DNA from 3 places in the Bradyrhizobium sp. USDA 372 genome. Region 1 is predicted to be linked to each of the others. Evidence: predicted binding sites of a transcription regulator. Region 1 holds the regulator's gene; each other region holds the start of a gene.
What was found. Region 1 encodes LexA, which represses DNA repair genes until DNA is damaged. Its sites were predicted from a motif close to TGTTCNNNNTGTGTTCNG; they were not measured.
Positions count from the first base shown of each region.

Region 2: ruvC (crossover junction endodeoxyribonuclease RuvC) is a predicted target of LexA. The motif match lies at 4,907-4,924, and genes of this name have one in related genera.
Region 3: AB7M16_RS29935 (DUF3072 domain-containing protein) is a predicted target of LexA. The motif match lies at 7,121-7,138, and genes of this name have one in related genera.

Region 1 covers NZ_JBRJHR010000001.1:587,619-597,823, forward strand. The annotation lists gene AB7M16_RS02840 (hypothetical protein) at 1-153, shown strand, start outside; gene AB7M16_RS02845 (molybdopterin molybdotransferase MoeA) at 373-1,581, shown strand; gene lexA (transcriptional repressor LexA) at 1,758-2,459, shown strand; gene AB7M16_RS02855 (hypothetical protein) at 2,835-3,269, shown strand; gene AB7M16_RS02860 (ComEC/Rec2 family competence protein) at 3,394-5,673, opposite strand; gene AB7M16_RS02865 (DUF2171 domain-containing protein) at 5,770-6,003, opposite strand; gene AB7M16_RS02870 (YybH family protein) at 6,200-6,586, opposite strand; gene AB7M16_RS02875 (glutamine--tRNA ligase/YqeY domain fusion protein) at 6,596-8,272, opposite strand; gene gltX (glutamate--tRNA ligase) at 8,428-9,855, shown strand; gene gltA (citrate synthase) at 10,000-10,205, shown strand, end outside.
Region 2 covers NZ_JBRJHR010000001.1:5,719,913-5,730,117, forward strand. The annotation lists gene AB7M16_RS26720 (TIGR00282 family metallophosphoesterase) at 1-259, shown strand, start outside; gene AB7M16_RS26725 (methyl-accepting chemotaxis protein) at 465-1,889, opposite strand; gene AB7M16_RS26730 (methyl-accepting chemotaxis protein) at 2,010-3,758, opposite strand; gene AB7M16_RS26735 (YebC/PmpR family DNA-binding transcriptional regulator) at 3,978-4,724, shown strand; gene ruvC (crossover junction endodeoxyribonuclease RuvC) at 4,955-5,482, shown strand; gene ruvA (Holliday junction branch migration protein RuvA) at 5,479-6,096, shown strand; gene ruvB (Holliday junction branch migration DNA helicase RuvB) at 6,093-7,151, shown strand; gene AB7M16_RS26755 (metallophosphoesterase) at 7,281-8,201, shown strand; gene ybgC (tol-pal system-associated acyl-CoA thioesterase) at 8,270-8,719, shown strand; gene AB7M16_RS26765 (nuclear transport factor 2 family protein) at 8,799-9,266, shown strand; gene AB7M16_RS26770 (type 1 glutamine amidotransferase) at 9,354-10,106, opposite strand; gene AB7M16_RS26775 (LysR family transcriptional regulator) at 10,134-10,205, opposite strand, start outside.
Region 3 covers NZ_JBRJHR010000001.1:6,395,571-6,405,775, forward strand. The annotation lists gene rpe (ribulose-phosphate 3-epimerase) at 1-701, shown strand, start outside; partial or broken gene AB7M16_RS29905 (putative bifunctional diguanylate cyclase/phosphodiesterase) at 946-2,803, shown strand; gene AB7M16_RS29910 (hypothetical protein) at 2,969-3,181, shown strand; gene AB7M16_RS29915 (universal stress protein) at 3,203-4,039, opposite strand; gene AB7M16_RS29920 (Do family serine endopeptidase) at 4,245-5,780, shown strand; gene AB7M16_RS29925 (hypothetical protein) at 6,044-6,406, shown strand; gene AB7M16_RS29930 (DUF6496 domain-containing protein) at 6,413-6,721, opposite strand; gene AB7M16_RS29935 (DUF3072 domain-containing protein) at 6,890-7,084, opposite strand; gene AB7M16_RS29940 (hypothetical protein) at 7,200-7,421, shown strand; partial or broken gene AB7M16_RS29945 (hypothetical protein) at 7,518-7,761, opposite strand; gene AB7M16_RS29950 (hypothetical protein) at 7,857-8,120, opposite strand; gene AB7M16_RS29955 (hypothetical protein) at 8,274-8,495, shown strand; gene AB7M16_RS29960 (HWE histidine kinase domain-containing protein) at 8,492-9,979, opposite strand; gene AB7M16_RS29965 (HAMP domain-containing protein) at 9,993-10,205, opposite strand, start outside.

The DNA of each region.
Region 1 (10,205 bases):
GCCAGAACCACCTCGGATTCTGACCTCTCCGCCAAACTGATCAGCAAGGCCGCCGACCTGAAATCCCAGGCCGATCCGCTGCCCGACAAGGATCAGGGCCCCAAGGCGCCCGACGTCGCGGATTTCAGTCCGGGCGATCCGACGGAGCGTTGACCGATGTTGGCCGTGGCGCTCGTCATTCTCGTCCTTGCCATGGCTATCCTCGTTCCGGTCTGCCTCGCCTTCCGCATCATGCCGCGGCGGAGTTGAGCCGACCTCCTCCACCCAGCGATCACGCAGGATAAATCATCCCGCGTGCTGCTTTGCCTCACGCCTGCACTCGGCTAGAACTCTCGCCGCCCATTTACCGATGTGCTCAGCAGGAGTTCGCCCGTGGCCCTGATGCCGGTTTCTGACGCGCTCGCCGCGGTGCTGACCGGCGCCGAGCCGCTGGCTGAAGAGATGGTTCGCCTCGACGAGGCCCACCATCGTGTGCTCGCGCACGATGTCGCGGCGCGGCGCACGCAGCCGCCGGAGGCGATGTCGGCGATGGACGGCTATGCCGTGCGCGCGTCCGACGCGGCCATCGAGTCCAGGCTGACCGTCGTGGGTGAGGTCGCGGCGGGTCGGCCGTTCGCGGGAAGGGTCGGCCCCGGCGAAGCCGTGCGGATCTTCACCGGCGGCGTCGTTCCCGACGGCGCCGATGCCGTCGTGATCCAGGAAGACACAATTGCCGACGGCAAGCATGTCACGATCAAGGAAGCCGCAGTTTACGGCCGGCACATCCGCTCTGCGGGCGTCGACTTCCGCGAAGGCGACGTGCTGCTGCGCAAGGGAATCCGTCTCACCGAGCGCGATCTCGCCCTCGCCGCCGGAATGAATCATCCGCAGCTCGCGGTCATTCGCCGCCCGAGGGTCGCGATTCTCGCCACCGGCGACGAGCTGGTCATGCCGGGCACCGCGCCTGGTCCCGGTCAGATCGTCTATTCCAATGGCTATGCCCTGCACGCCCTTGCCCGCAGCGAGGGCGCCGAGACCATCGACCTCGGAATTGCCGCCGATACGCTGGAGTCCACGTCCGCCGGCATCCGCCGCGCGCGCGAGAGCGGTGCCGACATCCTGGTCACGACCGGCGGTGCGTCGGTCGGCGACCACGATCTGGTCCAGCAGGCGCTCAAGGGCGAAGGCATCGAGATGGCGTTCTGGAAGATCGCGATCCGGCCCGGCAAGCCGATGATGCATGGTCGCCTCGGCGCGATGCGCGTGATCGGCCTGCCCGGCAATCCCGTGTCGTCATACGTGTGCGCCTTCCTGTTCATGGTGCCCTTGATTCGCGCCCTGTCGGGCGGTTCAGTGATTCATCATCAGCGCGAGCGCGCCGTGCTGGGCCGCGATCTCGGCGCCAACGACCAGCGCGAGGATTATCTGCGTGCGCGGCTGGAGGTGCGCGACGACGGCACGCGCGTCGCCCTTCCCGTCAGCCATCAGGACTCCTCCCTGCTTGCGAATCTCTCTGCGGCACAGGTACTTCTCGTGCGCGCACCGTTCGCGCCAAAGGCCGAGGCCGGCACACCTTGCGAGGTGCTGCGGCTGCCCGTCTGAGATGCCCGGCCACACGCATTCCGCGAGTTCGGCCTCGTTCACCATAAATTAAGCAGTTGCGGAACACATATCGAACATATAGTGTCCGTTCATGATTTGTTTCGAGGATGTAGCGGCTTATTGCCGACTTCATCGTCTCGGAATCGAACGACATCAACCGGGGGACTTTGGTCGAGATGTTGACGCGCAAACAATACGAGCTTCTGCGGTTCATCAGCGAACGTCTGAAGGAAAGCGGCGTGCCGCCGTCCTTCGACGAGATGAAGGATGCGCTCGACCTGCGCTCGAAGTCAGGCATTCATCGCCTGATCACTGCGCTCGAGGAGCGCGGCTTCATTCGCCGCCTGCCCAACCGCGCCCGTGCCATCGAGGTGATCAAGCTGCCCGAGCTCCAGGCCGCAGCCGGCAATCGCCGCGGCTTCACCCCGAGCGTCATCGAGGGCAATCTCGGCAAGGTGCGCGCGAGCTCCAGCCCGCCCGCGGATGAGGGCGAGCGCCCCGTCGCGGTGCCCGTAATGGGCCGCATCGCGGCCGGCACGCCGATCGAGGCGCTGCAGACCCGCAGCCACACCATCAGCGTCCCGCCGGACATGCTTGGCTCCGGCGAGCACTACGCGCTCGAGGTGCGCGGCGATTCGATGGTCGAGGCCGGCATCCTCGACGGCGACATGGCGCTGATCCAGCGCAACGAGACCGCCAATACCGGCGACATCGTGGTGGCGCTGATCGACGACGAGGAGGCCACGCTCAAACGCTTCCGCCGCCGCGGCGCCTCGATCGCGCTCGAGCCCGCCAATGCCGCCTACGAGGTCCGCATTCTTCCGCCGAACCGCGTGAAGATCCAGGGCAAGCTGATCGGGCTTTACCGGAAGTACTGATACCGGAAGTAAGCGCTACGCGCGCTTCGATCGTCGATCCAAGATTGGAGCGGATACTTGTCCGCTCCGGCTGGATGGTCTTTCTGGTTCTGCGCTGACTGTTCGGCGCCTCTTCCCGCGCGACACTCGCCCATGCGGACACGCGGCCATTTCGCTCCGCCGGTAGAGTTGTGCCGACAGCGCCGATAGTGCGGGCCAAATGCAAGGACGCGAGGTTTGTTCCTATCGAATCCGGGAAAGATAATGTGATCGCGTGCTGCGGATGCGAGCCGCAGATTTGCCCATAACCGAGCAGAGCGTTGGAGGCTTCCACTCTGATAGAGGCCTGCGCCTCGAAAGAGACGCGGGTCGCTATCCCAGTATGAGGAGCACCCGATGTGTGACTATAGCCTGCATGCCGTCGCGACGCGCCCCGCCGAAGTTGGCGAGACGATCGTCACGACAACCTTCCGCGGCACCTCGACGCGCGGCTTCGCCTCCGAAGCCGATCTCTCCGTCGCGGTCTGTCTGCTGCCGGGAACGGAGCTCGCTTTCGCCGATAACGTCCGCTATGACAACCGCTGGATCTGGACGCGAACCGTCAACTCCCGCGTCGGCAAGTTCGGCAAGATCGACCCGCACATTCCCGATCGCCATCATGACGCGATCGAATTCCCGGACGGCAAGTACGTGCTGGTGACGCAGCTCGTCGAAGGCCAGCGCGCGACCGTGCTGCAATTGCCGGTGACGCAGCAAGCCATCGAGCGCGAGCACAAGCCGCAGATCGTCGCCGACACGCGGCCCACGATCACGCGCCTGCCGATCGGCTGACGCCGTCGGCCCCGACCGAAAAGTCGAGGGCCAAATTCAAATGCCATCGCCGGCCGCGGCCGGCGAGATGGTATGGTTTGCGTCCTGCGGGATCCCGTCGGACCGATTTTCCCCGCATCGATCTTCAATCGTCGGCCTGCAAGTCGGCCTCCGATGGCGTTGCGTCCCGGTTGCGAGGCACGGCCGTCTTCGGCACGAGGCTGCCGTCGAAATCCCCCTCGCCGGCGCCGGCCGGCAGCCAAGGACGGCTTGCCCCTCTCGCCCTCACCGCCTGCACCGAAAAACCCTCTCCGCTTCGCGTCAGAGCCAGCGCGCCCTGACTGGCAAGACGCGCCCGATCGACCACCATCGCCGCGCAATCGGGCGGCGCGGGCCGCGCCGTCACCACCAGCGCGGCGCGGCTGCAATCATCGGCCAGCGCGTCGATGCGCGTCGCCAACGCGATCAGCCGTCCGTCCGCGAGCGGCGCCACGCAACCGGACTCGTCACATGACACGCTGCTCGCCAACGAGGCGTTGCCGGCATCACGCGGATCGGCATCGGCGGCCAGCCACTCCTTCAGCAGGAAGCTGTCCTTGCTGGCGCGGATCACTTGCAAGCGCCCATCCCCGCCCCGGACCGCGACGCTCGCGCCATCCCCGGCAATCAGGACATCAGGCTGGCGCACCGACAGCCCCCAGAGGATCGCCGCCAGCAGCACCAGGGCGCCGGACCAGCGCAAGGGCGTGCGCAACAGGCCCATCACGATGAGCCCGAGGCTCGCCGCGATCAGCGGCGCGATCCCAAACGCCGGAATGCGGCCGACGGCGCCCGGCAGGGCCGCCACCCAGCGCGCGACCAGGACCATCCATTCGATGCCGATTCCCATCAACCACCAGAACACGCCGTCGAGCCCGAATGGGGCCGCGAGCAGTCCCAACAGCCCGGCCGGCATCACCAGCGCCGAGACCACCGGCATGGCGCCGAGATTGGCGAGCACGCCGTATGGCGTCACGCGATGGAAGTGGAAGGCGGCGTATGGCGTGGTCGCGAGCCCCGCGATCAGCGAGGCCAGGAACAGCATCGCGATCTCGCGGCCGCCCCACAGCGCGATCCGCGCCGTCGCGGAATGATCGGGTGAGGCGAGCAGGTTCGGCATGCCGATCTGCACCAGCGCGACCAGCCCGAGCGTCGCCGCAAACGACATCTGGAAGCTCGGATGCACCAGCGCCTCCGGCGCGACCGCGAGCACGATCAGCGCCGCCACCGCCAGCGTGCGGAAGGTGATGGCGCGGCGATCGACCATGACGGCGATCAACACCACTGCCGTCATGAAGAACGATCGTTGCGTCGCGACTTCCGCGCCCGACAGCAACAGGTAGAACGCCGCCGCGACCAGCGCAGCGGCCGCCGACCATTTCTTGATGGCAAAGCCGGCCGCCAGCCCCGGGATCAAGGCCAGCAGCGCGCGCACCGCGAAGAAGACGACGCCCGCGACGACCGCCATGTGATAGCCGGAGATCGACAGCACATGGCCGAGCCCCGAGACGAACATGGCATCGTTGACCGGCGCGGTAATCGCATCGCGCCGCCCCGTGAGCAGCGCCGTTGCGATCGCCCGGTTGTCGCCTTCGAGCGTTGCGCGGATGCGCGCGTCGATCGCATCGCGCAGGCCCTGCATGAAGGCGGCGTAGCGCAGCCGCAGGCCGCCGGCATCCGGCGGCCTGGACGCCGTGATCGCGCCCATCACGAAGCCGGAGGCACCGATGCTCTGGAAGAACATGTCGCGCGAGAAATCATAGCTGCCGGGCCGCACCGGCGAGATCGGCGGCAGCAGCCGCGCCTTCAATTGCACGAAGCTGCCGACCTCCGGCGCCGTGCCCTTGCGCACCGAGAGGCGGACGCGCTCGAGCTTGACGTCAATGCGCTGCGCCTCCATCGCGCTGACGCGCAGCACGAAGCGATCGGTACGCTCGCGAATGTCGCGCGCTTCCACGAAGCCCGACAGCGACACCGAATAAAGCGGCTTGGCGAGCACGGGATGGGCGACGCGCGCCGTCTTCCAGGTCGCCATGGCAAATCCGGCGGCGACCGCCGCGATCATGATGGCAGGAGCAAACAGCGGGCTCCGCCGGAGCAACACCGCGCCGAGCATCAGCGCGATGGCCGTCGCGGCAACCACCCACAGCACCGGCTCATGATCGGCGGCGAAATAAAGCGCAATGCCGCCGCCAAAGGCGACGGGCACCCACGGCAACAGCCGGCCTGGCCCGGCCTCGGCGCGCGCCCACTGGTGCAGCATTTCGACGATGGCCGGCCAGATGCCAAACCCCGCCGGCGCAAAGCCACCGGCCGGGGCGGCGCGGCCGACCGGCCACGTCCCGGCAACTCCCTGGGAGCGTCCTGGCCGCCCCGGCTCCGCCATTCCCCTGCACCTTGCGATACGCGACGGGTGCGGAGGCTACCGGACCGTGCGGCTGCGCGAATAGCGGTACAGATCGGGAACAGGCGACGGAGCGCCCTACTTTTCCTCTTCCATCGTCACGGCGACGTCCGCCTTGGCGGACAGCCGCACCTTGTTGCCTTCAACATCGGCAACGAGGCCCTTGTCGATGAAATGATGGTGGCCCTTGTGGCTGCCCTCGCCGCTGTCCTTTCTGGTCAGCTTGATGCGGTTGCCCTCTACCCTGTCGACGGTGCCGACATGGACACCGTCGGCGCCGATGACTTCCATATGCTCTGCGATGTTCTGCATGGCGGGATCCTTGGTTGGGATCGCGGCCAACGCGGCAGGCGCGCGTTCGTTTCAATCGTCATTCCGGGGCGCGACGAAGTCGCGAGCTATGATGCGCAATTGCGCATCTGAGATTCCATAACCACCATCGTGAGTATGGATTCCGGGCTCGCGCCGAGTGGCGCGCCCCGGAATGACGACACTGATGGAACGACCGTTAAATCAGCGGCGCCTGCGATGAGGCGTGGTGATTGACGATCTTCCAGTCGCCTTCCTCGCGGATGATGACCCAGCTCATCTTGACGACGAGGTCGTCCCGCTCGCCGGCGAGATCGAACGTGATGATCGCGGCCATGTTGATCAGGTCAGGGCCGGCCTGCGCGGCGTACACGTCGGAGAAGGTCGCGCTCGGCCTGCGCCAGCGCGGCAGGCCGTTGAAATAATCGGCAACGCCGTCCCTGCCCCGATAGAGTTTTGGGTTCGAGCCGAAGAAGAACGCGTTCTTCGCATAGAGCGAGGACAGCGCGGCCGCATCGAGCGTCGCGAAGCCGGCGCACCATTTCGCGATGATGGCGGAAACGATGGCGTCGGCTTCGCTGCTCATGCCCTCGCCTCAGCCCTTCGCGACTTCCTTGGCGAACGTATCGCGCAAGCCGATCGTGCGCGAGAACACCGGCTTGCCCGGCGTCGAGTCCTTGTCGCGGACGAAATAGCCCTGGCGCTCGAACTGCATCGGCTCGGTCGAATTGCTCTCCGCAACGGACGCCTCGACCCGCGCATCGGCGAGGATCTCGAGCGAGTTCGGGTTGAGATCGGCCGCGAAGTTCGAAGCGTCCGGGCTCGGATTGGCGAACAGCTGGTTGTAGATGCGGATCTCCGCCGGCTTGGACGTCGCCGCCGGCAGCCAGTGCATGGTCGCCTTGACCTTGCGACCGTCGGGCGCGTTGCCGCCCTTGGTCGCGGGATCATAGGTGCAGCGCAGCTCCACCACCTCGCCCTGGTCGTTCTTGATCACGCCGGTGCACTTGACGAAATAGGCGTAACGCAGCCGCACCTCGTTGCCCGGCGACAGGCGGAAGAACTTCTTCGGCGGGTTCTCCATGAAATCGTCCTGCTCGATATAGAGCTCGCGGCCGAACGTGATCTTGCGCGTGCCGGCGCTAGCGTCGTCCGGATGATTGATCGCCTCGAGCTCCTCGGTCTGTCCTTCCGGATAATTCTCGATCACGACCTTGAGCGGCCTCAAGACTGCCATGCGCCGCTGCGCCGTGCGGTTCAGCTCCTCGCGGATGCAGAACTCCAGCATGCCGACATCGACGACGCTGTTTGCCTTGGCGACGCCGATGCGCTTGACGAATTCGCGCAATGCGGCCGGCGGCACGCCGCGGCGGCGCATGCCCGCCATGGTCGGCATGCGCGGATCGTCCCAGCCGGCGACATGACCCTCGCGGACGAGCTGCGTCAGCACGCGCTTGGACAGCAGCGTGTAGGTCAGGTTGAGGCGCGCAAACTCGTACTGGTGCGGTTTGGACGGCACCGGCAGCTTCTCGATGAACCAGTCGTAGAGCGGCCGGTGGTCCTCGAACTCCAGCGTGCAGATCGAATGCGTGATGCCTTCAATCGCGTCCGACTGGCCGTGGGCATAGTCGTAGCTTGGATAAATGCACCATGCGTTGCCGGTGCGCGGATGGTGCGCATGCAGGATGCGGTACAGCACGGGGTCGCGCAGGTTGATGTTGCCCGCGGCCATGTCGATCTTGGCCCGCAGCACACGCGCGCCGTTGGGGAATTCGCCGGCCTTCATGCGGCGGAACAGGTCGAGATTCTCCTCCACCGAGCGGTCGCGGAACGGCGAGTTCTTGCCGGGCTCGGTCAGCGTGCCGCGCGAGAGGCGGATCTCCTCCTGGGTCTGGTCATCGACATAAGCGAGGCCGTCGCGGATCAGCTGCTCCGCCCATTCATACAGGCGGTCGAAATAGTCCGAGGCGAAAAACAGGTTCTTGCCCCAGTCGAAGCCGAGCCAGCGCACGTCGGCCTGGATGGAATCGATATATTCCTGCTCTTCCTTGACCGGATTGGTGTCGTCGAAGCGCAGGTGGCAGCGGCCCGGAAACTCCTGGGCGATGCCGAAGTTGAGTGCGATCGACTTGGCGTGGCCGATATGCAAATAGCCGTTCGGCTCCGGCGGGAACCGGGTCACGATCTCCTTGTATTTGCCCTGGTCGAGGTCGGCCTGGATGATGTCACGAATGAAATCGCGCCCAACCTCAGCTGCCACCGGTTCTGTCATTACGAAAATCCTGTAGGGAAATCAGCGGTTCTTCTGCCAAATTCGCGTGGCCGCGCCAAGAGCTTAAGCAAGGCCTGTCAGGTCCGCCGTCGCCCTTTAGTTATGTCCCGTTCCTGCTATACACCACCGCCTCCAATGCATAGGCCCTGCCAAGAATGTCCGATTCCGTCGTCACGCGCTTCGCTCCCTCGCCGACCGGCTTCCTCCATATCGGGGGCGCCCGCACGGCGCTGTTCAACTGGCTCTTTGCCAAGAAGCACGGCGGCAAGATGCTGCTGCGGATCGAGGACACCGACCGCGAACGCTCCACGGAGGCGGCAATCGGCGCCATTCTGGATGGGCTCAAGTGGCTCGAGCTCGGCTGGGACGGCGAGGTCATCTACCAGTTCGCCCGCGCCGCCCGGCACCGCGAGGTCGCCGAGCAGCTGCTGGCCGACGGCAAGGCCTACCGCTGCTACGCCACCGCCGAGGAGCTCGCCGCCATGCGCGAGAAGGCGCGGGCGGAAGGGCGCACCCGCCTCTATGACGGCATGTGGCGCGACCGCGACCCCGCGGCGGCTCCGAGCGACGTCAAGCCCACCATCCGCCTGCGCGCGCCGCAGACCGGCGAGACCGTGATCGAGGACCAGGTCCAGGGCCGCGTGGTCTGGCAGAACGAGAACCTCGACGATCTCGTCCTGCTGCGCGGCGACGGCAACCCGACCTATATGCTCGCGGTGGTGGTCGACGACCACGACATGGGCGTCACCCACGTGATCCGCGGCGACGACCACCTGATCAACGCCGCCCGGCAGAAGCAGATCTACGATGCGATGGGCTGGGCGCTGCCGAGCATGTCCCACATCCCCCTGATCCACGGCCCGGACGGCTCGAAACTGTCCAAGCGGCACGGCGCGCTCGGCGTCGATGCCTACCGCGCCATGGGCTACCTGCCGGCTGCGCTGCGCAACTACCTCGTCCGGCTCGGCTGGAGCCACGGCGACCAGGAGATTTTCTCGACCGAGGAGATGATCGAAGCGTTCGATCTCGCCAGCGTCGGCCGCGCCGCCGCCCGCTTCGATTTCGCCAAGCTGGAAAACCTCAACGGCCATTACATCCGTCACGCCGACGATCAATCACTCGTGAAGATGTTCGAGGACGTGCTCGACCACATCGTGCCGAGCCGCGACGAGATTAAGGCCAAATTAAACGACACCACGCGCGCGCAGCTGCTCAAGGCCATGCCGGCCCTCAAGGAGCGTGCCAAGACGTTGATCGAGCTGATCGACGGCGCCCATTTCATCTTCGCCGACCGGCCGCTGGCGCTCGATCCCAAGGCGGAGGCGCTGCTGACGCCCGAGAACCGCAAGCTGATCGGCCAGCTTCATTCCGCGCTGGAGAAAGTCGAGACGTGGAGCGGCGCCACCACGGAGGCCGCGCTACGCGCCTTTGCGGAGGAAAATAATCTCAAGCTCGGCGCGGTCGCCCAGCCGCTCAGGGCGGCGCTCACCGGACGGACGACGTCGCCCGGCATATTTGAGGTTTTGGACGTGCTGGGCCGCCAGGAAAGCCTCGCCCGGCTCAAGGATCAGGCTACGACGTAAGTCGACCATGCGTGCGGCGATCTTGCAGCGCACATAGCAATAATATACCCATCTCCCCCACATTCTGGAACATCCGGCCTGCCCCCATGGTCGCCCTGGGGGCCTCCGGCTCCGGCCCGTTTCACCACACATCGGGGACCTCTGATGGACGCAAAACCAAGCCCAAAGACCGCGACGCTGACGGTCGGAAACAACAATTTCGATCTCCCGATCCTCAGCGGCAGCGTCGGGCCTGACGTCATCGATATTGGCAAGCTTTACGGCCAGTCCGGCCTGTTCACCTACGATCCGGGCTTCACCTCGACCGCGAGCTGCCAGTCCAAGATCACCTATATCGACGGCGACGCGGG
Region 2 (10,205 bases), 5.1 Mb from region 1:
CGCAGGCGGCACCGCCTACATGACCGACGCCGGCATGACCGGCGATTACGATTCCATCATCGGCATGCAGAAGGAAGAACCGCTGCGCCGGTTCACATCAGGAATTCCGTCGAGCCGCTTCGAGCCCGCCGCAGGCGCCGCGACGCTCAGCGGCGTCGCCGTGGAGACGGATGACGCAACGGGGCTCGCGCTGAAGGTCGCCCCGGTGCGCGTCGGTGGAAGGCTGGAGCCGACAACGCCGAAGTTCTGGTTGAGCTAGCTGGCGCGATGAATTCCGCTGCACTTTCCTTGCGGGAGAAGGCAGGCGCGGAAATTTCGGAATATTAGCATTCTACCCCTGTTTTGCCCGACGAGTCAACGCGCGCCAGGGCCCGCCAGCGTAAGCCATTGATTCCGCACACCCCGGCTACTGTGCATGGGGTTGTTTTCGAGCTTTTTGTTTTGAGGACGCCGGAGCGCCCTCGTCAGCCCTGCCGAAAGCCCATCCGGAAGGCGCCCCAGTGCTTGCCGCGGATCATGATTGGCGAGGACAGGTCCTTCATCAGCACGAACTGCCCGCCGCCCATGTCGCGGCGGTAGGTTTGCAGCAGGAACGGCTTTGTGCTCGCTGCGACCTTCTTCACCGCGCGGTCGGTGAACAGGCGGCGGTTGCGGCAATTGGCGTTGTTCCAGACCGGGTCCTTGCCCTGCGGCAGGCGGTAGTTCGGATTGTGGGTCGGCAGGTACCCGCCTTTGGCCCAGGCGACGCAGAACACGATGCGCGGGTCGGATGTCTGGATCGGGTCCTGGATCGCGGGCAGCATGCGATCGGTGAAGTCGACGTAGGCGGTGTTGTACTGCTTTGGATTGGTGCCGGGGATCTCGCGGTAATTCTCGTCCATGAGCTGGTCGAGCGTGATCTCGCCGCGGTCGATCGCAGCTTCGAACTCGGCGGAGATCCGCTTCGCGGTGTCGATGACGACGCGGATCAGCGGCGCATCCGATGTCTCGACGCCGCTGTCGGCAATCAGCGCGATCAGGCCTTCGGAGGTGTCGAGCAGCTTCGCCACGCGCTCGTCGGCGCTTCGAAGGTCGCGCGAGGAGAGGTCGACGCCCTTGGCGAGCTCGTTGAGCTCGCTGATCACGGTGTCGCAATGGCCGAGGTTGGAGGTTGCCGCGCGCGCGACGCAGTCGATCTCGGCTTCGACGGAGGCGAAGCCCTGCTGGACCCGCGAGATGATGCCGGAGATCGCTTGCGCGCCTTCGCCGGCGGTCTTGGCGCGCTGCGAGGCGTCGCTGCTCTCGCCGATCAGGCCTTCGATCTGGCCGTCGAGATCGCGCACGGTGTCGGAGATCTCATGCGTGGCCTGGCGCGTGGCCTCCGCGAGGTTCTTGACTTCGCTTGCGACCACCGCGAAGCCGCGGCCGGCAGTGCCGGCGCGCGCCGCCTCGATGGTGGCGTTGAGCGCGAGCAGATTGGTCTGCTTGGCGATCGCCTCGATCGAGCCGGAGACCTTCGCCACCTGCGCCAGCGCCGCGCCGACGGCGGACAGGCGGGCCTCGATCCGCTCCACCGCGGCGACGAGCTCGGAGATGTGGCTGACCGCGGTGTCGACCGCGCCGCGCGACTGCGCGATCTCGCCGACTGCAGCCGACGTCGTGCTTTGCACCGCCTGCGAGGCGTTGGCGATGTCGTGGTTGGCCGAGACCATCGTCTCGGCCGTCTTCTGCAGATGGTGAAACCGTTCCGACTGGCTCGCGACGCGGTTGGCGACTTCCTGGACGTTGCCGGCGATATCGGCGAGCTCGACGCCGAGACCGCCGATGCGGTCGGCGAGCTGGTCGATCAGGCGTTCGGCGAGCGTCCGGTTGGACGCAGTGTCCAACACGGCAAGTTGGGCAAAGGACATGTACGGGCTCTCTCCAGTCGGAGCCGTTGGTCGGCTCCTTGGCGGCATTCCGATTCCTAGCTCCGACCTTAGAGGATGATTCGCGCCCGGCGTCTTGCCCAGGAGTGCAGGCGCGGGGTGTTATAGCTTGTAGGCCGTGCGGAAGCCGCCCCAGTGCCGGCCCTGCACGCGGATCGGCACGTCGATCTCGCGCATCATCACCGTGTTGCCGTTGCCCATGTCGCGCGCATAGCTCTGGACCAGGTACGATCGCAGGTTGCGTGCGGCAGCTAACCCCGCCGGATCGTTGAAGATGCGCCGATTGCGGCTGTTGGCCGTATTCCAGGCGACGTCGCCGGGCCGCTGCGGATGCGAATAGACCTTGTTGTGCACCGGCAAAAAGCCGTTGCGGTCGACCATGGCGCAGAACGCCATCCGCGACTCCCTCGCCAGGAAGGCTTCCTGGAACGGCGGCAGGGCGCGGTCGGCCCAGTCGAGATATTTGGTGCGGTATTGCTGCGGGTTGGTGCCGGCAATCTCCACGTAGTCGGTGTCGAAGAGGTCCTCGATCTTGACCTCGCCGCGCGCAACCGCCTGCTCGAATATCTTCGTCAGCGCATTGCCTGCTTCCATGGCACGGGTGACGAGCTCGGTGTTCTCCTCATGGATCGACCAGAGCTTGTCCTCGATCTTCTCGTTGAGCGCGGCGGTGGCGCCGACGAATTGCGCGCGGGCGCCGGCCTTGGATTGCTCGACCACGCGCAGGCGGCAGGCGCCGATGTCCTCTAGGCTGCCTTCGACCGTCGCTTGCGTCGCGAGCCGGCTTGCGTCCGCGCCGCCGATCAGCACGCCCTCCATTGCAATTTCATAGACCGGCATCACGCCGCGCGCCGTCTCGAATCTGAGATGGCAGGGCAGCCGCTCGGTCTTGCGGCGGTCGTCGTGCTCGCTCTGGCGCAGCAGCACGGCGCAGCGCGATTTCAGCTTCTGGGCGAAGGTGGTGACGGCCTTGCCGGCGCTGGCGACGCTCTCGCCATGGGTCTCGGCAGCCTTGGTCGCCGCGTCGATCTCGGCCGCGCTCTCGCCGACCGAGATGATGAACTCGGAGGCGCTGGCGGCATTGCCGGAGACTTCGCTGGTGGTGGCGTTCTGCTCGGCGACCGCGCGGTTGACGGTGTCGAACACCGGGCGGATCGCCTCGATCGCCTGCGAGATGCGGTGCACCGCATCCGCCGAGCCGGCGGCGTCGCGCTGCAGCGCGTCGATCTTCTTTGTGATCTCCTCTGTCGCGCTCTGGGTCTGCACCGCGAGCGCCTTGACCTCGGTGGCGACGACGGCAAAGCCTTTTCCCGCGGCGCCCGCGCGCGCGGCCTCGATGGTCGAGTTGAGCGCGAGCAGCGTGGTTTGCCGCGCGATCTGCGCGATCAGGTTGACGACGTTGCCGATGGCGGCGGAGGATTCGCGCAGGCGGTCGACATTGGCGCGGGCTTCCTGCGCGGCGGCGCTGGCCTCGTCGGCGAGCTTGCCGGCCTCGCGGACCTGCGCGCCGATGCCTTGCGCGGATTGGGTGAACTTGTCGGCGGCATGGGCGAAGGTAGAGGCGGTCGATTGCGCCGCGTTGGTCCGGCCGGTCAGGGCGTCGGTGCGGTCGCGAATGGCGGCGAGCGTCGCGGCGGTCGCATCGGCTCCGCCGGCGACGGAATTGGCGGCGCGCTCGAGCTGGCGGATCATGGCGCCGAGCTCGAGTTCCAGCAATTCCAGGATTTCCCGGGCCGAATCACTTTCGGCGGTCGGGGCGGGTGCGGCAGGGGCCGCCGGCTGCGCAGCCTCCGGGGCTGCCGCAGGCGCGGCCGTGTCCGGCAGACGCTTCCGAAATAGTCCGAACGCCATCAGCTCTCTCTTGTCGGGGAACGGTCGGGCGCTATTTTCGCAAGTCGGAATGAAATCAGGGTTAACGGTGCCCGACGTCTAGGCAGGCGCCATTACGGCGGCTACCTTTACAGGGCTACCTCAGGAGCAGCCGAGCCCTTTGATTCCGGTGGGTGGGCGGCCTATAAGGCCGCGCTTCCCGCACTCACCTTGACGCACGCTTCCCTCACGAGACCAAGCATGGCCGGACATTCCCAATTCAAGAACATCATGCACCGCAAGGGGCGGCAGGATGCCCAGAAGTCGAAGCTGTTCGGCAAGCTGGCGCGTGAAATCACCGTCGCCGCCAAGCTGGGCACGCCCGACCCCGCCATGAACCCGCGCCTGCGCGCCGCCGTGATCGCCGCGCGCCAGGAGAACATGCCGAAGGACAATATCGAGCGCGCCATCAAGAAGGCGCTCGGCAGCGACGGCGAGAACTATGACGAGATCCGCTACGAGGGCTATGGCCCGGGCGGCGTCGCCGTCATCGTCGAGGCGCTGACCGACAACCGCAACCGCGCCGCCTCCGACATCCGCTCCTTCTTCACCAAGTCCGGCGGCAATCTCGGCGAAACCGGCTCGGTCTCCTTCATGTTCGACCGCACCGGCGTCATCGAATACGACCGCAGCGTCGCATCCGACGATGCGGTGCTGGACGCTGCGATCGAGGCCGGCGCAGACGACGTCGTTTCCGGCGAGGGCGGCCACGAGATCTACGCCTCGACCGAAGGCTATCGCGATGTTGCCAAGGCGCTGGAAGCCAAGTTCGGCGAGCCGCGCAAGGCCGCGCTGATCTGGAAGCCGCAGAACACGGTTGCGGTCGACGACGAGACCGGCGAGAAGCTCTTGAAGCTGATGGACCTGCTCAACGAGCACGACGACGTCCAGAACGTCTACGCCAATTTCGAGGTGTCGGACGCGCTTGTTGCGAAGATGGGCGGCTGATACCTCGCTCCGGATTCTGCTGTCGTCGCCCGGCTTGACCGGGCGACCCAGTATTCCAGAGACGCCAGAGGGATACGGATAAGCCGCGGCGTACTGGATACCCCGCTTTCGCGGGGTATGACAACGGAATGTGGAGTGGGCGGCGGTGCTCACCCGAGATACCCCACTTCCCCTGTTACTTCCGTTCTGTTTCTGTTTCCCCCGCCGCGGCCAGCCGCTATCACTGGCCCATGACTGCGCTTCCGATTCGTGGCCCCGTTCGCATCATCGGCATCGACCCCGGCCTGCGCCGCACCGGCTGGGGCGTGATCGAGGCCGAGGGCAATCGCCTGATCTACCTCGCCTGCGGCTCGGTGGAACCGCCGGACGATTTGCCGCTGGCGAGCCGGCTGCTCGCGATCCATGAAGGGCTTGCTTCCGTCCTCTCCAGCCACCAGCCGATGGAAGCCGCGGTCGAGCAGACTTTTGTCAACAAGGACGGCGTTGCGACGCTGAAGCTTGGCCAGGCCCGCGGCGTCGCCATGCTGGCGCCCGCAATGTTCGGCATTTCTGTCGCCGAATACGCGCCGAACCAGGTCAAGAAGACCGTGGTCGGCGCCGGCCACGCCGACAAGCAACAGATCGCGATGATGCTGAAGATCCTGCTGCCGAAGGCCGAGCCGCCGTCCGCGGACGCCGCCGACGCGCTCGCCATCGCCATCACCCACGCCCATCACCGCCAGAGCACCGCGCTGCGGCTGAAGGTGGTGGGGATATGATCGGCAAGCTGAAGGGGCTGATCGATTCTTACGGCGAGGACTTCGTCATCCTCGACGTCGGCGGCGTCGGCTATCAGGTGCACTGTTCCTCGCGCACTTTGCAGCATCTGCCCTCGCCAGGCGAAGCCGCGGTGCTGTCGATCGAGACCTATGTCCGCGAGGATCAGATAAAGCTGTTCGGCTTCCGCACCGATCAGGAGCGCGAATGGTTTCGCCTGCTGCAGACCGTGCAGGGTGTCGGTGCCAAGGTCGCGCTCGCCGTGCTCGGCACGCTGTCGCCGGCCGATCTCGCCAATGCCATCGCGCTGCGCGACAAGGCCGCGGTGGCGCGCACGCCCGGCGTCGGCCCCAAGGTCGCCGAGCGCATCGTCACCGAATTGAAGGACAAGGCGCCGGCTTTTGCCAATGTCGATCCCGCCGTCGTGCATCTCGCCGGTGCCGTCGACGACCAGCGCGCGCCGCGCCCCGTCGCGGATGCGATCTCCGCCCTGATCAATCTCGGCTATGGCCAGCCGCAAGCCGCCGCCGCGATCGCCTCGGCCTCGCGCAGTGCGGGTGAGGGCGCCGAGACGGCGCAGCTGATCCGGCTCGGGCTGAAGGAGCTCGCGAAGTGAGCGACCCCAAAGCCAGCCGCATGGTTTCGCCCGAGCGCCGCAGCGACGATGTCGGCGACACCGCGCTGCGGCCGCAATCGCTGTCCGATTTCGTCGGCCAGCAGCAGGCGCGCAAGAATCTCTCGATCTTCATCGACGCCGCGCGCAAGCGCGGCGAGGCGCTGGATCACGTGCTGTTCGTCGGTCCCCCCGGCCTCGGCAAGACCACGCTGGCGCAGATCGTGGCGAAAGAGCTCGGCGTCGGCTTTCGCGCCACCTCAGGCCCGGTGATCGCCAAGGCCGGCGACCTCGCCGCGCTCCTCACCAATCTCGAAGAGCGCGACGTGCTCTTCATCGACGAGATCCATCGCCTCAGCCCGGCGGTGGAAGAGGTGCTCTATCCCGCGATGGAGGACTTTCAGCTCGACCTCATCATCGGCGAGGGCCCGGCAGCGCGCTCGGTGAAGATCGAGCTGTCGAAATTCACCCTGGTCGGCGCCACCACGCGCGCCGGCCTTCTCACCAATCCCTTGCGCGACCGCTTCGGCATTCCGGTGCGGCTGAATTTCTATACGATCGAGGAATTGGAGAGCATCGTCAGCCGCGGCGCGCGCGTGCTCAACGTCGGCATGAGCGTGGACGGCGCCAACGAGATCGCGCGCCGCGCCCGCGGCACACCGCGCATCGCCGGCCGCCTGCTCCGCCGTGTGCGCGACTTCGCCTCCGCGGCCGATGCCGACAAGATCGACCGCAAGATCGCCGACCACGCGCTGAGCGCGCTCGAGGTCGATGCCGCCGGCTTGGACGCCATGGATCGCCGCTATCTCACGACCATCGCGCTCAACTATGGCGGCGGCCCGGTCGGGGTCGAAACCATGGCCGCGGCTTTGTCGGAGCCGCGCGATGCCATCGAGGACATCATCGAGCCCTATCTGATCCAGTGCGGATATCTGCAGCGCACGCCGCGCGGACGCCTGCTCACCTCGCACGCCTTCCGTCATCTCGGCATCGCCGAACCCTCGCGCGATGCGGCGGCGCAGTTCGGTCTGTTCGGCACGGATGACAGCGACGAGTGACCTGCTGAACCGCGCGCCGTTCCGGCTTTGATGAATTTCCGTTAATCTCGTGCAAACGATCTGCACGAACGCACCCCAATTCCGCTCCAATCGGATATCATCAAGACGTCGCATCATCATCGGGCTTCCATGATCACGCGCCGTCATCTCATTCGTTCCATCGGCGGCCTGTCCGCCCTCGGCGTCTCGACTGCAGCCTATGGCGTCGGCGTCGAGCCGGTGCTGCGGCTGCGCGTCACGCGCTATCATCCCACGCCGCGGCAGTGGCCGGCGGATTTTCCGCTGAAGATTGCGGCCATCGCCGACATCCATGCCTGCGATCCCTGGATGTCGCTGGAGCGTATCGAGGGCATCGTCGACCGGACCAATGCGCTCAACGCCGATCTCATCGTGCTGCTCGGCGACTATGTCGCCGGCCTGCATCAGGTCACGCGCTTCATTCCGTCGAGCGAATGGGCGAGGGTGCTGGCGCGCCTGAAGGCGCCCCTCGGCGTTCATGCCGTCATGGGCAATCACGACTATTGGGACGACAGGACCGTGCAGCAGGCAGGGCACGGGCCGACCATCGCCCATCGTGCGCTGGAGGCGGCCGGCATCCCCGTCTACGAGAACGATGCCGTGCGCTTGACCAAGAATGGCCGTCCGTTCTGGCTCGCGGGGCTCGGCGACCAGCTCGCCTTCCTGCCGGCGCGGCGCTTCCGGAGCATGGCGCATTTCGGCGCCGACGATCTCGGCGCCACGCTGGCGAAGATCACCGACGATGCGCCGGTCATCCTGCTCGCGCACGAGCCCAACATCGCGCCGCTGGTACCCGCGCGCGTCGCGCTGCAACTGTCCGGCCATACCCATGGCGGCCAGGTCCGCCTGCTCGGCTGGTCGCCTGCGGTTTCGCCCAAGAACGGCCTGCGGCTCGCCTATGGCCACTTCCGCCTGAAATGCGACCTCATCGTCTCCGGCGGCCTTGGTTGCAGCATCATGCCGCTCCGGTTCGGCGTGCCGCCTGAGATCGTCGAGGTGACGCTGGGACGGTCAGGGCTGGTTGTGTCCTAACACGCTTGCGCCTCCGGCCGTTTTTGCGCAAAACGAGCCGGTTACCGACAAGCGAAGAGGCTCGCGACGTGACAGCTCATCTCGACGGCGAGATCCGCGACGGCCGCCACCACATGCAGGTCCGCGTCTACTACGAAGACACGGATTTTTCCGGCATCGTCTATCACGCCAATTACCTGCGCTACATGGAGCGCGGACGCACCAATCATCTCAGGCTGATGGGCGCCGAGCAGCAGGCGCTGTTCGAGCAGACCGAGACGGAAGGCACGGGCTTTGCCTTCGTGGTGCGCTCGATGCATCTGGACTTCTTGAAGCCCGCGCGAATGGACGACGTGCTCGATGTCGTGACCTGGCCGGTTGCTGTGAAGGGGGCGTCCATCATGCTGGCGCAGGAGGTGCGACGCGGCGACGATGTGCTGGTGAAAGCCGAGGTCCGCGTCGCCTTCATCAGCGGCGGCCGCGCCCAGCCGATTCCGAAGTCGATCCGCCAGCTGATGAAGGCCGATCTGGTTTCGTGATCGCTCGATCGGCGATGGCCTATCGACTCTGCCGATTGCGACGATACATTCGCGGTCCCGATCAACCGATGAGGCCATCATGTCGCGCCCGCCGCTTCCACCCTTCACCCGCGAGACCGCCGCGCAAAAGGCCCGCATGGCCGAGGACGCCTGGAATTCCCGCGATCCGGTGCGGGTCTCGCTCGCCTATACCGAGGACAGCCGCTGGCGTAACCGCTCCGAAGTGTTTCAGGGCCGCGAGGCCATCGTCGCCTTCCTCACCCGCAAATGGGAGAAGGAGCAGGACTATCGCCTGATCAAGGACCTCTGGGCCTTCGACGGCAATCGCATCGCGGTGCGCTTCCAGTACGAATGGCACGATGCAAGCGGGCAGTGGTACCGCTCCTACGGCAACGAGCAGTGGGAGTTCGACGAGCACGGCCTGATGAAGCGCCGCGAGGCGTCGATCAACGACATCGCGATTGCAGAGAAAGACCGCCGCTTTCACTGGGCGGCGCCGGGCCCGCGGCCGGCTGATGTGCCGGGGCTGGGCACGGATCCGTTCTAAGCCGCGCAAGCAACTGTCAATCCTCATGGTGAGGAGCCGCGAAGCGGCGTCTCGAACCATGCAGGCCCCGCTGCTGCATCCGGGCCTTTATCCTTCGAGACGCTTGCTCCGCAAGCTCCTCAAGATGAGGGGGAGAGATTTGCGCGACAAGAACCGCGTAATCGCTCCGCCGAGCTTGGCGCTGTCCATCGGCTCCGCCAGCGACGCCCGCGCCGTGGCAACGACTTCCTCCGGCGCCTTGCCGTCGCGCAGGTCGCAGCACACTTGCGCAAACCCCACGTCGAATTCCGGGTGCGGCTGCACGGTCAGCGTTGCGCCGTTGGCATAGAGCAGGCCGGCATGCGGGGTGAGGTCGGACGAGAGGATCGTCAGCGCGTCGTTCGGCGGCTCGATCACCTGATCCTGATGCGAGGCGGCGATCGCGACCGCTTCGCCGTCGACCACTCCGTTCTCCGGCAGCACCTGATAGACGTGCCGGCCGATGCCCCAGCCCTTCTCCGACTTGCGCACGGTGCCGCCGAGCGCCTGCGCGATCAGCTGGTGGCCGAAGCAGACACCGACCATCGGAGTCTTGTTGGCGTAGGCCGTCCGCACGAAATCTTCCAGCGGCGCGATCCAGTCGAGCCCGTCATAGACGCCGGCAGCCGCGCCGGTGATCAGGACGGCCTCGAGGTTGCCCGGATCGGGAAGCGCATGGCCGTTGGGGATGCTGACGACCTCGACTGTCGCGGCCGGATCTTCGGCGCGGATCATACGCGCGAACATGTCCGGAAATGAACCGTGGCGCTCGCGGTATTTTTGTGGGACCTCTCCGGTCTCGATGATCGTGATGCGTGCCATAAGTCTCCAGGCAAAAGGTTGCGAAGCTCAGCCGCTTTCTGCCCCATGTTGCTGGTGCGGCGCTGTGCGCTCGAGCAGAGCGCTCTCCTTGCGGATCTC
Region 3 (10,205 bases), 5.8 Mb from region 1:
CCGCAGACTTCGCGCGTCTCGGTGAGGAGATCGCGGCGATCGACGCGGCCGGCGCCGACTGGATCCATTGCGATGTCATGGACGGTCATTTCGTCCCCAACATCAGCTTTGGTGCTGACGTCATCAAGGCGATCCGGCCGCTGACGAAGAAGGTCTTCGACGTGCACCTCATGATCGCACCGGTCGATCCCTATCTCGAAGCGTTCGCAAAGGCGGGCGCTGACGTCATCACTGTTCACGCCGAAGCGGGTCCGCATCTCGACCGTTCGCTCCAGGCGATCCGGGCGCTCGGCAAGAAAGCCGGCGTCAGCCTGTGTCCTTCGACACCGGAGAGCACGATCGAATATGTGCTCGATCGTCTCGACCTCGTGCTGGTGATGACGGTCAATCCGGGCTTCGGCGGCCAGGCCTTCCTCGAATCCCAGCTCGACAAGATCCGGCGCATTCGCAGCATGATCGGCGACCGGCCGACCCGGCTCGAGGTCGATGGCGGCATCACGCGCGACAATGCTGCAGCGGTTGCCACCGCCGGTGTCGATACGCTGGTGGCGGGTTCCGCGGTGTTCCGCGGCAAGGGCAGCGCCGATTACGCCGCCAACATCGCCGCCATTCGGATCGCTGCGGAGGCGGGACGGGTTCCGAAACTGCAAGATAGTTCCGTACAGCCGAAGCGCGTAAGCGATGGAGGCCGTATCCGGTAGACTACGGGAGGTTCACGCATCGGAAGATCCGGCGTGCCGGTTGTCCCAAGCCGTGGCACTTTCGACGAAGTTAGCGGGCAAGTCTTTCAGGCCGGGGTAACCAACGGGTTTGACGCGAAGCTTCGATTAACGCCCGGGCAATGCTGTGCGTCGCAGTCTGCGGTCCAGGAACGCGAGAGAGCGCGGGGATGCGGATCCAGCAAATTGGCAGGCATGAGGCCTGTACGCGGCGCGAGGCGATGCCATGAGCATGCATCGCCTGTTCGCCGAGCAGCTTCGCTGCGCCACAGACGCCAGCGGAGGAGTCGATGTGGTCAAGCTGGGCGAACTCGTCAGCGCGGCCTATGTGGCTAGCGAGCGCGACCGCCAGCGAATGATCGAGGCACGCGCGCACACGCACGATGAGGTCGAGCAAGATCTGCTGCGGACGCAGGAGTTCCTCGACACTATCGTCGAAAACATCCCGATCGCCGTGTTCGCGAAATGCGCGAAGGATTCGCGCTACATCCTGCTCAACCGCGCCGGCGAGAGCTATTATGGCATGCCCCGCGAGCAGATGCTGGGCCGGACACCCGACGAGATCTTTCCGGCCGACGTCGCCCGTATCGTCAACGAGCAGGATCGTCGAGTCGTTGCCAGCGGCATGCCGATGTTCCTCGAGGAGCACCTGCTCGAAATAGGCGTCAAGGGTCACGACCGCGTCGTCAATTCACGCAAAATGCTGATCACCGATGACGCCGGCGATCCGCAATATCTGGTCGGCGTGATCGAGGACGTCACCGAGCGCGTCACCACCCGGGAACGCATCAGCCACCTGGCATATCATGATGCGCTGACCGACCTGCCGAACCGCAGCGCCTTCGCCGCGGCGCTCGACGAACGGCTGGAGCGGGCGCAGGAGGCGTCGACCAGTTTCGCCGTGCTGAGCCTCGATCTCGACCGCTTCAAGGAGGTCAACGACGTGTTCGGTCACCCCGTCGGCGACATGCTGATGCGGGCGACGGCCGACCGGCTTGCCGCGGAGGCCGAAGGCGCCTTCGTCGCCCGGCATCGGCGGCGACGAGTTCATGATCCTGATGCCCGACGATGCCACCCGTGAGGATGTTCTGACGCTGGCCGAACGCCTGGTCGAGACGATCGGCAAGGAGCTCGAGGTCGACGATTATCTCTCCCATGTGGGCCTCAGCGTCGGCATCGCGTTCTATCCGGACGATGGCGTGAACGCGGCGACGCTGCTTGCCAACGCCGACTCGGCTCTCTACCGCGCCAAGCGCGAGGGCAGGGGCCGGGTCCGCTGCTTCGAATCCGAGATGGACCAGGAGCTGCGCGACCGCAGGCTGTTGCAGCACGATCTGCGGCAGGCGCTGGAGCAGAACCAGCTCCTCGTCTATTTCCAGCCGCAGGCGCGGGTGGATGGCGAGGTCATCGGCTTCGAGGCGCTGCTGCGCTGGAATCACCCGACGCGGGGCTTCGTGCCGCCGGACCAGTTCATTCCGCTCGCCGAGGAGAATGGGCTGATCGTCGAGATCGGCGAATGGGTTCTGCGCGAGGCGTGCCGCGAGGCGGCATCCTGGCCCAGGCCGTTGCAGGTCGCGGTCAATCTGTCGCCGGTCCAGTTCCAGGCGGGCGATCTCGAGCGCTCGATCCACCAGATCCTGTTGGAGACGGGGCTGACGCCGACGCGGCTCGAGGTCGAGATCACCGAGGGCGTGCTGATCGGCGATTTCACCCGCGCGCTCGATCTGCTGCGGCGGCTGAAGGCGCTCGGCATCCGCATCGCCATGGATGATTTCGGCACTGGCTATTCCTCGCTGTCCTATCTGCAGTCGTTCCCGTTCGACAAGATCAAGATCGACCGCAGTTTCATCTCCAACCTGGAGGCGACGCCGCAATCGGCCGAAATTGTCCGCGCCGTCCTGAGCCTGGCGCACGCGCTGAAGATCCCGGTCGTTGCCGAGGGGGTGGAGACGGAAGCCCAGCGTGCTTTTCTGGCGCGCGAGGCCTGCGAGGAGATGCAGGGCTATCTCGTCGGCCGTCCCGACCTGATCGAACGCTATCTCGACCTGGTCGGCGTCGCCGTGGAGCGCCGCCTCTACGCCTAGGGTCGGGCACACAGTTCCAAGCAGACATTTGGAACTAAAATCCTTACCGGCGTTTCTCGAAAATTAACTTGGCTTAGGCGCGAGCGCTCAGCAAATGTTTTGCATAAGCGCCATCGGCCTGACGCAAATCAGGAGAATAAGCCTGTGAACGCGAGGGAGGGTCTCATGGAGAACGTACGTCGCTACCGGGCGCTGGCGTCCCTCTGCCGTCAGCAGGCGGCATATCGGCCGCTCCAGACCTGGGAACTCCTCGGCCAGGCCGAACATTTCGAATATCTCGCTGAAATCGAGCTCCAGGCGCATTTCGACGCGTGCAATGTGCACCGCGACAAAGACGCCGCCGCGCCGGCGACATGGAAAGCTCCCGTCGCGGCGTGACGGCGCCAAGCCGGGCTCGCCTCAATGGGACATCAGCGTCGGGACCGTCATGGCTTCCAGCATGGCGCGGGTGACGCCCCCGAGAACGCGCTCCTGCAACCGCGAATGGCCGTAGCCGCCCATCACCAGGAGATCCAGGCTCTCGTCGGCCGCCAGCGACAGGATGATCGGCTGAATGTCGGCGCGGGTTGCCGTCCGGCCGACGATGCGGGTCGACAGTCCGCGCCGGCCGAGATGTCTGGCCAGGCCGCGTGCTGAAGCTTCACCGGCGACGGCGTCGGTCTCGTTGACGCTGATGATCACGATCTCTTCGGCGCGGGCCATGAACGGGGCTGCGTCGCGCATGGCGCGGGCGGCAAGGCGACTGCCGTCCCAGCAGATGCCGATCCGGTTCGCCTTGAAGGCTCCTCGAAACGTGTAGGGCAGGAACAGCACCGGGCCGCCCGCCTGGAATAGGATCTCGCCGGGCACGTCGTTGTCGAACGCGCCTTGCGCCGGATCGGGCTGGAGCACGATGCTGAGGTCGTGCAAACGCGCCATCTCGCCGAGCGAGCCGGCTGCATCCACCGGGATCGCGCCGAGCGCGTGGCAGGTATAGGAGATGCCGGCGTTCGCCGCCTCGCTCTTGAATACCGCGAGCGCAGCCTCGGCCCGCTCCACGGCGCGCTCGCGCTCCAGCTCGAACACGGCCGCCACGGCCGCGCCACCTTCCATGACGTAGGCTGCACTGGTGGCGACATAGCCGACCGCGACCGCGTCGAGATGCGCGTTGAACTTCGCCGCGAGCGAGATCGAGCCCTCGATCGCAGGACGCATGGGACGTTCGGTGGGAATGTGGACGAGAATGTCTTTGTACATGGCGCGCCTCCGCTGAGCATCATCGGATGGTCGCAGTTTTTCACTGCGCGAAGGCGGCGCGTTGAGCTGCATCAAACCTCGGGATAGCCTGCTGCGCCCGCTCATCCATTCTTTGCCGAGATTTAATCGGACGGACGGGACGCCGTAAGGTGGCAGCGACCATGTTGAGGGCAAGGCGACACCTGCTCAACATGGATATTTCGACATGAACGATCGCGTCAATTCCGACATCACCACGTCTCGCAACATCTTGCGGCCGCGCCGGCTCGCGCTGCTCGGCACCGTGGCCGCGCTGGGCGTGGCCGCCCTGGCCATTGCGCCGGGCGCTTCGCCGTACGGCATCACCTCCTTGATTGCGCCGGCTCAGGCGGCCGAAGCCGTCGCGACGCCGCCCGGCTTCGGCGATCTCGTCAGCAAGGTCAAACCCGCAGTGATCTCGGTCCGGGTCAAAATCGACCAGGACAACGACAAGAGCGCGATGCTGCAGCAGAACCGGATGGATTCGGACGAGGACACGCCGTTCGACCAGTTCTCGCGGCAGTTCGGCTTCCGCTTCCCGGGCGGTGCGAACGGCATGCCGCGCCAGCGCCACCAGATGATCACGGGCGAAGGCTCCGGCTTCTTCATTTCCGCGGACGGCTATGCCGTGACCAACAATCACGTCGTCGATCGCGCCCAGTCCGTGCAGGTGACGATGGACGACGGCACGACCTACACCGCGAGGGTCGTCGGCACCGATCCGAAGACCGATCCCGCGCTGATCAAGGTCGAGGGCAAGAAGGACTTTCCGTTCGTCAATTTCTCCGACCAGAAGCCGCGCATCGGCGACTGGGTGGTCGCCGTCGGCAATCCCTTCGGTCTTGGCGGCACCGTGACCGCGGGCATCGTCTCGGCCAGCGGGAGGGATATCGGCAATGGTCCTTATGACGACTTCATCCAGATCGATGCGCCGATCAACAAGGGCAATTCCGGCGGCCCGGCCTTCGACATGAACGGCAACGTGATCGGCGTGAACACTGCGATCTTCTCGCCCTCGGGCGGCTCGGTCGGCATCGGCTTCGATATCCCGGCTTCGACCGCCAAGCTCGTCGTCGCGCAGCTGAAGGACAAGGGCGCGGTGACCCGCGGCTGGCTCGGCGTGCAGGTGCAGCCGGTGACCTCGGATATGGCCGACAGCCTCGGCCTGAAGGAGGCACGCGGCGCGATCGTCGACAATCCGCAAGATGGCAGCCCGGCGGCGAAGGCCGGCATCGAGGCGGGGGACGTCATCACCGCCGTCAATGGCACCGCGATCAAGGATTCTCGCGATCTCGCCCGCACCATCGCCGGCTTAGCGCCGGGCACGTCCGTGAAGCTCGATGTCTTCCGCAAGGGTGGCAGCAAGACCGTGACCCTGGCGCTCGGCGAGTTGCCGAACGAGCGGCAGGCCAAGGGCAACGAGGGCATGGGGCAGCCGGGTGCCGGCATGCCGCGCCTCGGCCTCAGCCTGGCGCCGGCAGGTGACGTTCAGGGCGCAGGCCAGAACGGCGTGGTCGTCACCGAGGTTGATCCGCAAGGCCCGGCCGCGCAACGCGGCATCCGGACCGGCGACGTCATCCTCAATGTCGGCGGCAAGGCTGTCAGCAGTGTCGGCGAGGTGCGCTCCGAGCTGGCGCAGGCCAAATCGTCGGGCAAGCGCAGCGTGCTGCTGCAGATCAGAAGCGCGGAGGCCACCCGCTTCGTCGCGGTGCCACTCGCCTAACGCGAACCTCGACCGCTACAAATCCAGAAAGGCGGCCTCGGGCCGCCTTTCGCACACGAGCTCGCCAGGTCCGATAACATTCTCGTTAACGGCAGGTAGGGTGACCGGGTGCGTCCGAAAAAGCCGTGTTCGCTGATCACACTCGCCAGGTGCCTCGGTGCTCTGCGGCAACGTCGCCGCTGAGAGGGGTTGCAAGCGTGGAACTTCGAACCTCGCGGCGCTTTGTGGAACTCGCCGGCGGTTCACATGAGATCGGTGCCGACATGGATCGATTGAAGGTCTCGCTGAGGAGTGCGCTGCTGGTGGCGCCATTGGTGCTCTCAGGCGGAAACGCCCTCGGGCGCGACGACGGCCGCTACGCGGATTCCCCTCTGAAGCCATGGTTCGACAGTTTGCGCAGCCATCTCGGTCCGTGCTGCTCGGATGCGGACGGTTTCGCCGTCGCCGATCCCGACTGGGAGTCGCACAACGGGCGTTACCGTGTGCGGCTCGACGGGCAGTGGATCGACGTGCCGGATGAAGCCGTCATCACCGAGCCGAACCGGGCCGGCCGCACCATGGTGTGGCCGGTCAAGACTGCGTTCGGGATTTCGATCCGCTGCTTCATGCCGGGGAGCATGATCTGAGACCGGTCAGCGCGACCGTTTGGATGATTTGCGCTTCGATGATTTCTTGCTCGATGATTTCCTGGACGACGTCCTCGACGATTTCTTGGACGTCTTCTTGGCGGTCTTGCGCTTCGAAGCCTTCTTCGGGACCTTCTTGCCCTTCTTGCGTGCCTTCGACAATCCGATCGCGATCGCCTGCTTGCGGCTCTTGACGCGGCCGCCGCGCCCGCCACGGCCGCTCTTCGCGGTGCCCTTCTTGTAGCGCCGCATCTCGCTGGCGACATCGCTGCCCGAGCTGCTTGAGTAGCGGCGTTTCTTTGCCTTGCGTGCCATGCATGTTCTCCCTCGGCGAGGAGAACCATTCGGCACAACCATGGTTCCGGGAGCGCGGGCGGCGCAGCTAAAGCGCGATGCGATTAGGATGAACCGTCATCGCGCTTTAGGCTATTGTTCGAGCATGATCTCTTCGGAAAATCGCCGCACACTTTTCCGGACCATGCTCTAGAAGGAATTTGCCAGCTCGATCTCCGCTTCCAGCGCCTGGATGCGCCGTGCGGCCTCGCTAAAGGACAGATCCCGCGCATATTGGCCGGGCTGATAGGCCTCATCGCTCAGCCGCTTCAGCTTCAGGCCCTGCGCCCGCGTCATCTGCTCGCCAAGTACAAATCTGGCGTCGTATTTACCTTGAACCTGCATCTGGCGTCTCCGTCCTGAAATCGTGACTTGACTATATGTTCTTATTTTGTTCTAACAAGCCATGGACAACAGAATTAATGAAATTCGACGTAAAATCAGAGCCTTGAGGCTTGAGATGGCCGACGTCGAGGCGTCGGTGCGCGACCTCGTCGAGCGCGATCGCGACTGCACGGAAAGGGCCCTGGCGCAGATGGACCTGCGCCGGAAAATCAACCTCCTGATTGCCGAATGGAAGGCGGCCGGCGGCAGCGACGTTCTGCCTGACGTCCGCGACCGGGTGCGCCTTCGTCCCGTGAAGACAGGCGGCAATCCCGCGCGCGCAGCCGAGCGCCGCTGAGATCGTTGGCGCCGGATACCGCCAAGTGCCGACCCCAAGATGAGATGGAAGACAGAGGGTCCCGCAATGGCGGGGCCCTCCATGATTTGGGAGCGCCTATTTAGTGTTGGTCATGCTGCCCTTGTTCGTCATGGTGCCGCTCTGATCGGAGCCCGGGCCGGCGCCGCCTTGGCCCGTGGGGTCAGCGCCCTTGGAAGACTTGGTGTTGGCGCCGGTGGTCTGCGACGATGACGTCGAGGATCCATGCTTGGCCTTGTGCGACTTGGCCTGGGCGGCGAACGGCGTGGCGGCAAGGCCGGGTTGCTACCATGACGGCGAGAGCGAGCTTGGTCGTGTTCATGCGGGGGAACTCCCTGTGTTAAATTGACGCAGGCAGCAAACCGCGCCTCGCGGCAGGAGTTCCCGGCAAGGCATCTTCCGTGCGTCACGCACGCTTCAAGTTTGCTTGTCCTCGGCCAGGATGAACACGGCGCCGGTGAGCGTCGCGCCGATCGCGAAGGTCGTTACCAAGGTGAGGGCGAAGACCGTCGCGGCCTGGCCCCCGCCGTTGTTCAGCAGGTTGGCCACGGCTGGATTGGACAGGACGAGCGTGAGGCTGAAGGTGAGGCCGAGCGCTGCGCCCATCATTGCATGCGTCATCAGCCTGATAAGGCCGCTGGCAGAGATCAGCTCGGACGACTTCTTGTTGTTGGTGCGCATGCGACGGCATCCCGAACTGCCACGCCAACGCGCTCGTGATTCCCTGGTTCCGTTCCGCTGAAGGAATTGTCATCGCCCGCTTCATCCGGCGTTCATGCCGGGCTTGCCAAGATGAGCGCCGGCAAAACGGGAACATCGACGGGGAACATCGACATGGGTAAGGTCGTCTTTCTTTACCGCTCGCTGGCCTATCGCAACGCAGCCGCGGACATCCTGCGCAAGGCGCGCAAGCTCCCGCGTGGCGCGGAGCGGAGCGCGGCTCGCCGCTACGCGAGGGCGCTGCGCGATCTCGCGCGAACGGAAGCCTGGCTCGAAGGGCGCGTCGCGCGCGAACCGCGCACGGCTCAGCGCATGACGAGCGCAGCGTCCGGCTAGCCGGATGCGCGCTGCAATTCGGCAGCGCCCGCGGTGTCGAACTTGCCGGGTGCGGTCGTCGCGCTCTTGCGTGTCAACGGCACCTCCAGACGACACAACAGGCCCTCGGCGCGCCAATCGAACTGCGCCTGTCCGCCAAGCTGGGACTCGATGCTCGCAAGCAGGCTTCGCGTGCCGAAGCCGCGGGATTTCGGGGTCTTGACCAGGGGACCGCCGGATTCCTCCCAGCTCAGCGTGAGCCGCTCGGCGTCGACCTGCCAGTCGATCGCGAGCCGCCCCGATCGGGTCGAGAGCGCGCCGTACTTGGCCGAGTTGGTGAAGAGCTCGTGCAATGCGAGCGCCAGCGTCTGGGCCGTCGCCGGCACCAGCTGAACTTCGGGCCCTGCCAATTTGATCTGGCCGCCGAGCGAATAGGGCGCAAGCTCCTCGTCGATCAGCCTGGAGAGCTCGGCGCCCTGCCAGCTCGACAACGACAGGATGGTGTGCACGCGCGCCAGTGCATTGATGCGCCCCTCGACGGCGTTGACATAGGCCTTGACCTCGTCGGCCCGGGTGAGGCGGACGATCGATTGCGCCAGCGCCAGCGCGTTCTTGGCGCGGTGATCGACTTCCCGCGCCAGCAGGTTCTGCCGCTCCTCGGCCCGCTTGCGCTCGGTGATGTCGACGGTCACGCCGCTGACGCGCACCACGCGCCCGCTCTCGTCCATCGTCGCAGCCGCCGTGCCGACGCACCAGCGCACCTCGCCGTCGGGCCGCACGATGCGAAACTCCGTCTCGTAGGCGCGCGTGCCCTTGTTGAATTCCGCGATCGCCTTGCGCAACTGATCGACGTCGTCGGGGTGCAACAGGGCCTGAACGCTGGCCGGAGTGACCTCGAAATCCTCGGGGCTGACGCCGAAGATGCGGTATTGCCCCTCGTCCCACATCCAATCGCCGCTGATCCAGTCCCAGTCCCAGGACCCCATCTTGCCGGCCGCGATCGCCATGCTGCGCCGTTGCTCGCTCTCGCGCAGCTTCGCGGTGGAAGCCTCCAGTTCCGCGGTGCGGGCGCGGACGCGGTCCTCGAGCTCGTGGTTCAGCCGTTCGAGCTCGCGCGTCTTGCGGTAGAGCTCGGCAAACACCTTGATCTTGGCGCGAAGCACCTCCGGCACGACCGGCACCGGCACGTAATCGACCGCGCCCATCTCGTAGCCGCGCAGCCGGTCGATGTCGCTGACCTGGATGGCTGAGATGAAGATCATCGCGGTCTTCTGAAAGCGCGGATGCTCGCGGATCATCGCGGCGAGCTCGAAGCCGTCGAGCTCGGGCATGCAGACGTCGACCAGGATCACCGCGATCTCGGTCTTGAGCAGCACCTCCAGCGCCTCGCGGCCCGAGGAGGCGATCACGAGGTTCTCGCCGAGATCCTTCAGGATCACCTCATAGGCGAGCAGCTTGGCCGGCTGATCGTCGACGAGCAGGATGTTGACCTTTTCCTGGTCCATACGCGGGTCCAACTCAGCGATGCAGCCACATGCGGATCGCAAGCAGCAATTGGTCGGTGTTGACCGGCTTGGCGAGGTAATCGGACGCGCCGGCTTCGAGGCACTTCTCGCGGTCGCCCTTCATCGCCTTGGCGGTCAACGCGATGATCGGCAGACGGGAGAAGGCCGGGTTCTCGCGGATCACGCCGATGGTCTGGTAGCCATCCATCTGCGGCATCATGATGTC